One region of the Janthinobacterium woesei genome, then DNA from elsewhere that is predicted to be linked to it. Evidence: predicted binding sites of a transcription regulator. Region 1 holds the regulator's gene; each other region holds the start of a gene.
The links. The regulator NrdR, encoded in region 1, represses ribonucleotide reductase genes. The targets are predictions, from matches to a motif close to CACNANATNTNGTG.
Positions count from the first base shown of each region.

Region 2: the regulator NrdR is predicted to act here: its motif matches at 1,623-1,636, upstream of ACQ4W6_RS06920 (ribonucleoside-diphosphate reductase subunit alpha).
Region 3: the regulator NrdR is predicted to act here: its motif matches at 1,808-1,821, upstream of ACQ4W6_RS22505 (ribonucleoside triphosphate reductase).

Region 1 covers NZ_JBNYXW010000022.1:37,513-40,731, forward strand. Annotated here, with positions in the region: gene ACQ4W6_RS22740 (PilW family protein) at 1-400, opposite strand, end outside; gene pilV (type IV pilus modification protein PilV) at 397-990, opposite strand; gene nrdR (transcriptional regulator NrdR) at 1,230-1,691, opposite strand; gene glyA (serine hydroxymethyltransferase) at 1,836-3,083, opposite strand; ZMP/ZTP riboswitch at 3,195-3,219, opposite strand, start outside.
Region 2 covers NZ_JBNYXW010000005.1:152,417-155,635, reverse strand. Annotated here, with positions in the region: gene ACQ4W6_RS06920 (ribonucleoside-diphosphate reductase subunit alpha) at 1-1,363, opposite strand, end outside; gene ampD (1,6-anhydro-N-acetylmuramyl-L-alanine amidase AmpD) at 1,750-2,361, opposite strand; gene ACQ4W6_RS06910 (sigma-54 interaction domain-containing protein) at 2,339-3,219, opposite strand, start outside.
Region 3 covers NZ_JBNYXW010000021.1:91,157-94,375, reverse strand. Annotated here, with positions in the region: gene nrdD (anaerobic ribonucleoside-triphosphate reductase) at 1-7, opposite strand, end outside; gene ACQ4W6_RS22505 (ribonucleoside triphosphate reductase) at 4-1,761, opposite strand; gene ACQ4W6_RS22500 (hypothetical protein) at 1,883-2,290, opposite strand; gene ubiU (ubiquinone anaerobic biosynthesis protein UbiU) at 2,451-3,219, shown strand, end outside.

The DNA.
Region 1 (3,219 bases):
CGTCATAGCGCACGGCCAGCACATCGCTGCCGAACATGCCGCCCGGCAACGCCTGGCTGATGCCTGCGCTGTTCTTGCCCAGGCTGTGCGCGTCGAGACCGGCGATATTGGCGCTGTCATGCTGCGCGTGAAACAACGGCGCGGCGGCGCTGTCCCAGTTCACATATGCAGACTGGCGCACGGCCCGGGCGATGCTGTCGAGCGCATAGCGGCCATTGTCGTCCAGCCGCGCACTGGCGGACTGGTCGGAATAACTGGCGCTGGCCGCCAGCAGCATGGCGCTGGCGGCCAGCATCAGCAAGGCGCCCAGCGACAAGGCCACCAGCAATTCGACCAGGCTCATGCCGCGCCCCAGGCGCCAGATGACCTTCATGCCGATCATGCCACTCATGCCGTTCATGCGCCGCCTCCGCCCAGCTGCAACACCAGTTTGGGCAGCGACTCTCCCGCCGCATTCACGGCGGGCTGGGCATCTGGCTGGCGGCCGCGCCAGCCCAGCTTGATGACGATGGGCGCGCCCTTGCCGCCGCTGCAGCTCCAGTGCACGCCCTGCGCCGCGCTATCCCACGCCTGTGCGTCGCGGCAGATCTGCAGGCGCGCACCTGGCAAGGCGGCATGCAGCTGCTGTTTCCACTCGGCGATATCGAATTGCGCCAGTTGCGCCGCGCTGCAGACGGCAGCGCCAACGCAGTCCGCTGCGCCGCCGGCAGCTTCGGCGCCGTCCAGTGCCGCCTCGTAGGCCAGGTTCAGGTAGGGATTGCCGGCGTCGGGGCCATACATGAGAGCGCTATTGGCGCGCATGCGCTCGGCCATGCCGGCGGCCAGTTGCACGCCGGCCGACAGCAGCGCCGACTCATGGCGCGCGCGCAAGGAAGTCAATTGCAAGATGCTGGCGCCAAGCAGGCCCAGCGCCAGTAGCAGCAGCGACACCAGCACCTCGACCAGGCTGCTGCCATTGGCCAGGAGAATTCCACGACCGCCGTTGCACATGAAACACTTCCTTTCGCAGCACGAGTCGCAGGAACAGGCGGCCCAGCTACACGATAGGCGCGCTTGACAACTCGGGCATGCGCTAGCGCAAACAGTGTGGAAACAAGACGAAAAAACGGGGAGAAACGGCGCTTGAATTGATCAGGCGGCTTGCCAGGCAAACGCTGGCGTGGTGGAAACAGGGCTGTCGATCAGCCTCACTGCAATAAGAAGACCCCCGGGAAGAGTCCCGGGCGGCGTCAGGGCTTGCGCGCCTGCCCTACTTCGGCAATGGCATCCTGGAACTCGGCCAGGTCTTCGAAATTCTTGTACACGGAGGCGTAGCGGATGTAGGCGATCTTGTCGAGGCGCTTCAATTCCTGTATGACGAGTTCGCCGATATAGCCGGAATCGACTTCGCGCAAGCCGCTGGTGAGCAGCTTTTCCTGGATGGAGGCGATGGCCGCATCCACGGAGGCGGCCGCGACGGGGCGCTTGCGCAAGGCCAGCATCAGACTGGCGCGCAACTTATCCGCAACGAACTCCGTCCGGCTACCATTCTTTTTGACGACGGCCGGCATGATAAGTTCAATCCGTTCGTAGGTGGTGAAACGCTTGTCGCATTTGCTGCAGCGGCGCCGACGCCGTATGGCATCCCCTTCCTCCGATACGCGCGTATCGAGAACCTGGGTGTCGCCATGCTGGCAAAATGGACATTTCATGGAGTCGATACAACTTTATAGTAATAATTACGGGAAACCGCCGCCCTTGTACAAAGAGCGCCCGAATCACTCCGGGCGCCCTTGGGCACGACTGGAATGTGTCAGACAGAATCTTACTCTGTATGACACATTCTGGACAGGCTCTTAAGCAGCGTACACAGGGTGCGCGTCGGCCAGCACTTTCACGGCCGCTTTCACGCGCTCGATGGTGGCGGCGTCATGCGGATTATCCAGCACGTCGGCGATCAGGTGGCCCACTTCCTCGGCTTGCGCTTCCTTGAAACCGCGCGTCGTCATCGCCGGGCTGCCCAGGCGGATGCCCGAGGTGACGAAAGGTTTTTGCGGGTCGTTCGGGATGCCGTTCTTGTTGCAGGTGATGTGCGCGGAACCGAGGATGGCTTCGGCTTCCTTGCCCGTCAGGTTCTTGGCGCGCAGGTCGACCAGCATGACGTGCGATTCGGTGCCGCCCGAGACGATGCGCAGGCCGCGCTTGATCAGCGTCTTGGCCAGCACGTCGGCGTTCTTGATCACTTGCTTCTGGTATTCGACGAACTCAGGGCTCAGCGCTTCCTTGAAGGCAACAGCCTTGGCGGCGATCACGTGCATCAGCGGGCCGCCCTGGATACCAGGGAAGATGGCCGAATTGATGGCTTTTTCGTGCTCGGCCTTCATCAGGATGATGCCGCCGCGTGGGCCACGCAGGGATTTATGCGTGGTCGAGGTGACGAAGTCGGCAAACGGCACCGGGTTCGGGTACAGGCCGGCGGCGATCAGGCCGGCGTAGTGAGCCATGTCGACCATGAAGTAGGCGCCCACTTCCTTGGCGACCTTGCCGAAACGCTCGAAGTCGATCTTTTTCGAGAACGCCGAGGCGCCGGCGATGATCAATTTTGGCTTGCGCTCACGGGCCAGGCGCTCCATGGCTTCATAGTCGATATCTTCTTCGGCCGTCAAGCCGTAGGAGACAACGTCGAACCATTTGCCGGACATGTTCAGTGGCATGCCGTGGGTCAGGTGGCCTCCTTCGGCCAGCGACATACCCATGATCAGGTCGCCTGGTTTGAGCATGGCGAAGAACACGCCCTGGTTCGCCTGCGAGCCGGAGTTCGGCTGCACGTTCGCGCATTCGGCGCCAAACAGCTGTTTCACGCGGTCGATGGCCAGTTGCTCGGCAATGTCGACGAATTCGCAGCCGCCGTAGTAGCGCTTGCCTGGGTAGCCTTCGGCATATTTATTCGTCAGCTGCGAGCCTTGCGCTTCCATTACGGCTGGCGAAGTGTAGTTTTCCGACGCGATCAGTTCGATGTGGTCGTGCTGGCGCACGTTTTCTTTTTGAATGACGGCGAACAATTCAGGATCGACGTTGGCGAGGTTGTGATCTTTTGCAAACATGTAAAAACTCCAAGTATGAGGGTGCTTGTACTGGCAGGTTGGATCGAATGAGGGGAGCCGGCGTTAAGTGAATAACAACATTGGACAGGCAGCCTCTTCGTGCTTTTCCATAGTGGCTACCCAGGCGAACGGCTGA
Region 2 (3,219 bases), on a different contig from region 1:
TTTCCAGGTAGGCGCAGACGGCGCCCTTGCGCTTGCCGCCCTGGTTGACTGCCACGGCCGTGTCGTTGACCACTTTCAGGAACGGCACCACGCCTTGCGATTTGCCGTTGGTGCCCTTGATGTGGGCGCCCAGGGCGCGCACTGGCGTCCAGTCGTTGCCCAGGCCGCCGGCATACTTGGCCAGCAGTGCATTGTCCTTGATGGCGTCGTAGATGCCTTCCAGGTCATCCGAAACGGTGCTCAGGTAGCACGACGACAACTGCGAGCGCAGGGTGCCCGAGTTGAACAGGGTCGGCGTCGAGCTCATGAAGTCGAACGAGGACAGCAGTTTGTAGAACTCGATGGCGCGCGCTTCGCGGTCCGCTTCATTCAGCGACAGGCCCATGGCCACGCGCATGTAGAACGCCTGCGGCATTTCGATGCGCACGTCATGGATGTGCAGGAAATAGCGGTCATACAGGGTTTGCAGGCCAATGTAGCCAAATTGCAAGTCGCGGTCGGCCACGATGGCTTTCGCCAGGCGCTCCAGGTCGAAACTGGCCAGTACCGGGTTCAGCAGGTCATTGGCGATGCCCTTGGCGATGTATGCCGGGAAATAGGTCAGGTATTCGCTGGCGGCAGCCGCTTGCGGCACTTCCTTGCCAAACACTTCCTTGCGCACCGTGTGCAGCAGGATGCGGGCCGTGACCTGGCTGTAAGCCGGGTCTTTTTCCATCAGCGCGCGCGCCGCCAGGATGGCCGACTTGTGCAGCTCTTCGACCGGTACGCCGTCGTACAGGTTTTTCACGGTTTCGGCCAGGATGGCGTCGGCATCGACGTGCTTTTCCAGGCCGGCGCAGGCGGCGCTGATCAGGTCGCGCACTTCCTGCATGTCCAGCAGGCGGCGTACGCCGTTATCGGTCACGTTCAATTGTGGCGCTGCAACTTGTGCGGCACCGCCTTGCGCTTCCTTCTGCAGGCGGCGCTCTTCCATGTGCTTGGCGCGGTACAGCACGTAGGCACGCGCCACGTCGTGCTCGCCCGAACGCATCAGCGACAGTTCCACCTGGTCTTGCACATCTTCAATATGGAAGGTGCCGCCGCCCGGGTGGCGGCGCACCAGCGCTGCCACGACGCCGTCCGTCAATTGTTCCACCAGTTCACGGATGCGTGCCGAGGCTGCGCCCTGGCCGCCGTTCACGGCCAGGAACGCCTTGGTCATGGCGATGGCGATCTTCGAAGGCTCAAATGCCACCACCGCGCCGTTGCGGCGGATGATGCGATAGTCGCCCATGGCTGCGCCCGTGCTCGCCACGCTATTGGCCGCGCCTGGCGCTGGCGATACTGGCGTTGGATGGTTGGAAATATCTTGTGGTGATTGCATTGAAGCTCCCGTTGTCAGCTAAAGTCAGCCTGCAGTTTTGCTGCCGCGTGTGTGTGGTTGAATAGAACGCCCGATATTCAGGGTTTCTTCAGGTAATTTTTGTTGCCAAATAGCAAATAATGCAAAGTCAGAATTCATACCGCCAACCTTCACTGCCGGCTGGCGCGAAACACGATCAAGGGTGGTGAAGCGCCAGTTCCAGCTGCCATACCGGCAAACAGGATAGCTTTGACAATAATTCTGAAAACGTCTGAGATGGCACTAGATATAGTTATTAAATTCGATTTCTTCACTAATTGTAGTACCCATCGAAATGGGATGCAATAGTTTTCCGGCATCCGTTGGCGTAATTTTTTGTACTTTCTTCTACGATTTCGGTTGACTTTTCAGGGCATGGATGGAAAGCCCAATGCCCGCGAAGTAAGCGCTAACGCAGGCTGTCGGCCAAGGGTTTCCAGCCAGCATTCTTGATAAAAATGCCAGTCGAAAAACGGTCCGGGATCCGTCTTCCTTCCCGGCGCGATATGTTCATGACCACGCACTTGGGTCAGTCCGTAGCGCTCCACCAGGGCCGCCGTCAATGCCGCCAGGACACGATATTGCTGTGCCTGGAAGGGGACAAAGTCCGAGCCTTCCATTTCGATACCGATGGAATATCCATTGCACTGCGGACGGCCCTCAAAGGTGGACGTACCGGCATGCCAGGCGCGCTGGCTAGCAGAAACATATTGCAGCAGCGCACCATCGCGCCGCACAAAAAAGTGCGCCGAGACCTGCAAACCACGCAGGTCGGCAAAAGAAGGATCGGCATTATAATCTACCCGGCCGGTAAACAAGTCCGACACATGCGGCGCGCCGAAGTGGCCGCCGGGCAAACTGATGTTATGGATCACCAGCAAATCGATTTGCGCGCCTTCCGGGCGGGCATCCTGGTACGGCGAATCGTAGCGCACGGCGCCGTCGCACCAGCCATCGTCATTTATCTTCCATGCCATCATCAAGCTGGGGCTCCTGTATCGTCAACTTTTGCATCCGGTAACGCAACTGGCGCACGCTGATGCCCAGTTGCCGCGCCGCCCGCCCACGATGATAGCGTTCCCGCACCAGCGCCAGCGTGATCATTTCCCGCTCGGCCTGGCATAAATATAATGCCAGCGGCAAGACTGGCGCCACGCTGCGCGGTGCCATGCCCGGCAGGGACAGTTGCCGCTCCGGCATTGCCGGCGGCGCCCGCAGCGGCGTGACACCAGCCAACGATGGCAAACCCAGGCCATCGGGGGCGATCACGCCGTCGTCGGCAAAGGCCAGCGCCCGTTCCAGCAGGTTCTCCAGTTCGCGCACATTGCCAGGAAACGCATAGCCGGCCAGCGCCGCCAGCACGGGCGGCGCCAGGCGCACGGCTTGCTGCGGCGAAAGGCGCGCCAGGATTGCCTCACATAATACCTCCAGATCGGCCAGCCGTTCACGCAGCGGCGGCACCGCCAGCTCGATCACATTGAGCCGGTAATACAAATCCCGGCGAAAGGTCGCGGCCGCCACGCCGCGCGCCAGGCCATGCTGGCTGGCGCACAGGATGCGCACATCAACGGCCTCATCCCTGCTACCGCCCAGTTTGCGCACGCGGCGCTCCTGCAGCGCGCGCAACAGTTTCACTTGCATGCCCAGCGGCAAGTCGTCGACTTCATCGAGCAGCAGGCTGCCTCCGTGTGCCGCCTGAAACAGGCCCTGGCGCTCATGCAACGCCCCCGTATAGGCGCCCTGGCGGCAGCCAAAGAACTCCGCCTCCATCAGCGCTTCGGGAATGGCGCCGCAATTGACGGCGATAAACGGGAAACCGGCACGCGCGCCCTGCGCAT
Region 3 (3,219 bases), on a different contig from region 1:
TGGTCATGCGGTTGTCTCCTGTGGGTGTGTCGGATGGTTCGATTGGGCCTGCTTGCGGGCGATCAGTTCCGCGTCGCAGGTGGGGCAAAACTCGTGTTTTCCTGCCAGGTAACCGTGGCGCGGGCAGATGGAAAAGGTGGGCGTGACGGTAATGTAGGGTAGCGAGAAGCGGCTCAGGGCGCGTTTCACCAGTTCGCGGCAGGCGTTGGCGTCTGACAGCGCTTCCGTCATGTACAGGTGCAGTACCGTGCCGCCCGTGTACTTGCGCTGCAGCGCGTCCTGCAATTGCAGTGCTTCAAACGGGTCGTCCGTGTGGCCCACGGGCAGTTGCGAGGAATTCGTGTAATACGGATTGTCGCTGGTGCCAGCTTGCAGGATGGCGGGATAGCGTTTGCGGTCTTCGCGGGCGAAGCGGTAGGTCGTGCCTTCGGCCGGTGTCGCTTCCAGGTTGTACATATGCCCCGTCTCTTCCTGGAACTCCAGCATGCGCACACGCACATGGTCGAGCAGGCGGATCGCCAGCGCATGGCCTTCGGGCGCAGTGATGTCCCAGGCGTCGCCGCTGAAATTGCGGATCATTTCATTGATGCCGTTGACGCCCAGCGTGGAAAAATGGTTGCGCAGGGTGCCCAGGTAGCGTTTCGTGTACGGGAACAGGCCTTGCTGCATCAAGTCCTCGATGGTGGCGCGCTTGATTTCCAGGCTGGTCTTGCCCAGCTCCAGCAGGCGGTCCAGGTCCGCCAGCAGGCCTGCTTCGTCGCCGCGCCACAAATGTCCCAGGCGCGCGCAATTGATCGTCACCACGCCCAGGGAACCCGTCTGCTCTGCCGAGCCGAACAGGCCATTGCCGCGTTTCAGCAGTTCGCGCAAGTCCAGTTGCAAACGGCAGCACATGGAGCGGATCATGTTCGGCTTGAGTTCCGAGTTGATGAAATTCTGGAAGTAGGGCAGGCCGTAGCGAGCCGTCATCTCGAACAGGCGTTCCGCATTTTCGCTATGCCAGTCGAAATCCTCGGTGATGTTATAGGTGGGGATGGGGAAAGTGAATACGCGCCCCTTGGCGTCGCCCGCCATCATGATCTCGATGTAGGCGCGGTTGATCATGTCCATCTCAAGTTGCAGTTCGCCATAGCGGAAGTCCATCTCCTGGCCGGCGATCACGGGGATCTGCTCGCGCAGATCGTCCGGACAGACCCAGTCGAAGGTCAGGTTGGTAAATGGCGTCTGCGTGCCCCAGCGCGACGGTACGTTGAGGTTGAAGATCAGTTCCTGCATATATTGGCGCACGTCTTCATAGCGCAGCTTGTCCTTGCGGATGTAGGGCGCCATATAGGTGTCGAAGGAGCTGAAGGCTTGCGCGCCGGCCCATTCATTTTGCAGTGTACCGAGGAAGTTGACGATCTGGCCGATGGCGCTCGACATGTGTTTCGGCGGGCCGGACTCGATCTTGCCGGGCACACCGTTCAAGCCTTCGTGCAGCAAGGTGCGCAGCGACCAGCCGGCGCAATAGCCGGCCAGCATGTCGAGGTCGTGGATGTGCAGGGCCGCTTCGCGGTGCGCCGCGCCCACCTCGGGTGGATACACCTGGTCCAGCCAGTAGTTGGCGATGACTTTGCCCGACACATTGAGTATCAGGCCACCCAGCGAGTAGCCCTGGTTGGCGTTGGCGTTGACGCGCCAGTCGCGCCGCTCCAGGTATTCATTGATGGACGCGGCGACATCGACCTGGCCGCGTGTGGGGTGAACTGTCTGTGTAGTCATGAAACCTCCAATAAACACAACATGCGGTGTTTTTATGGAGATTAATCACTAAATGTAGTGGCGTCAAAGGTGTCGTGCAGTTGTATGGCGAATCCTTGATGCAGGTGAAAAAAAACCCGGCTTACTTTTTCGCGCCTCCCTGGCGCAGGATGAAGTAGCTCAGGCCGAAATGCGCGGCGCCGCAGGCGGCGATGCTGATGAGGGAAGCGGGCAGCACGTGCAGCCAGATTTCCAGCGGCGAGTAGGTGCTCCAGCTGGCCACGCGCATATCGAACGTGACGTAGTTCGCCAGCAGCCAGTAGAGGGCCAACAGGCCCGTGCAGATGGCGGCCTGGCGCAGCAGCGGCATCTGGCGGCGCGTGAAAACGGCCAGCAAGAACAGCAGCACGCCGGGCCAGGCACCCAGCACCTCGGGCGACAGGATGGACAGCGTGTCGGCGTCATAGCCTTCGGCAGGCGCGGCCCACTGCACTTGCAGCACGGTGAGGAAAAGGGTCAGCAGGAAGATCAGCAGCGGTTTGCGGGGCATGGCGGCGAGTGCAATAGGGCGGAGATGGAGCATTTTACAGCGCGGTCAAGCAAATGGAATGTACGCCGCCCACGCACGCATTCCTTCACCTGCGTCAAGGACTGCGTGGCCTGCGCGGGGCTATAGTCTGCACCCTGAGCCGACACGGGAAATGAACATCATGATGCTTGAATCAACCACCGCCAGCCGCGTGACGGGACCGCTGGAACTGGTCTGTCCCGCCGGCAGCCTGCCAGCCCTGAAAGCGGCCGTCGACAATGGCGCCGACACCGTCTACCTGGGCTTTCGCGACGCCACCAACGCGCGCAATTTTGCCGGTCTCAATTTTGACGAAAAGGCCATCGCCGAAGGCGTTCGCTACGCCCACCAGTATGGGCGCAAGGTGCTGCTGGCCTTGAATACCTATCCGCAGCCGCACAACTGGGCCGTGTGGCGCAGCGCCATCGATCGCGCCGCGCAGGCGGGCATCGACGCCATGATCGTCGCCGACCCGGGCCTGATGGCGTATGCAGCCCAGCACCACCCACAGCTGCGCCTGCATCTGTCCGTGCAGGGTTCGGCCACCAATTACGAGGCCATCAATTTTTATCATGAGCACTTCGGCATCGCCCGCGCCGTGCTGCCGCGCGTGCTGTCCATGGCGCAGGTGGAGCAATTGATAGCCAAGACGGAGGTGGAGATCGAGGTATTCGGCTTCGGCAGCCTGTGCGTGATGGTCGAGGGGCGCTGCGCGCTGTCCTCGTATGCGACGGGCGAGGCGCCGAACACGCACGGCGTGTGCTCGCCGGCCAAGGCCGTGCGCTGGCTGGAAACGCCGCAAGGCCTGGAATCGCGCCTGAACGGCGTGCTGATCGACCGCTACGCGCCCGGCGAAAACGCCAGTTATCCCACCCTGTGCAAGGGGCGTTTTGAAGTCAACGACGAAGAGT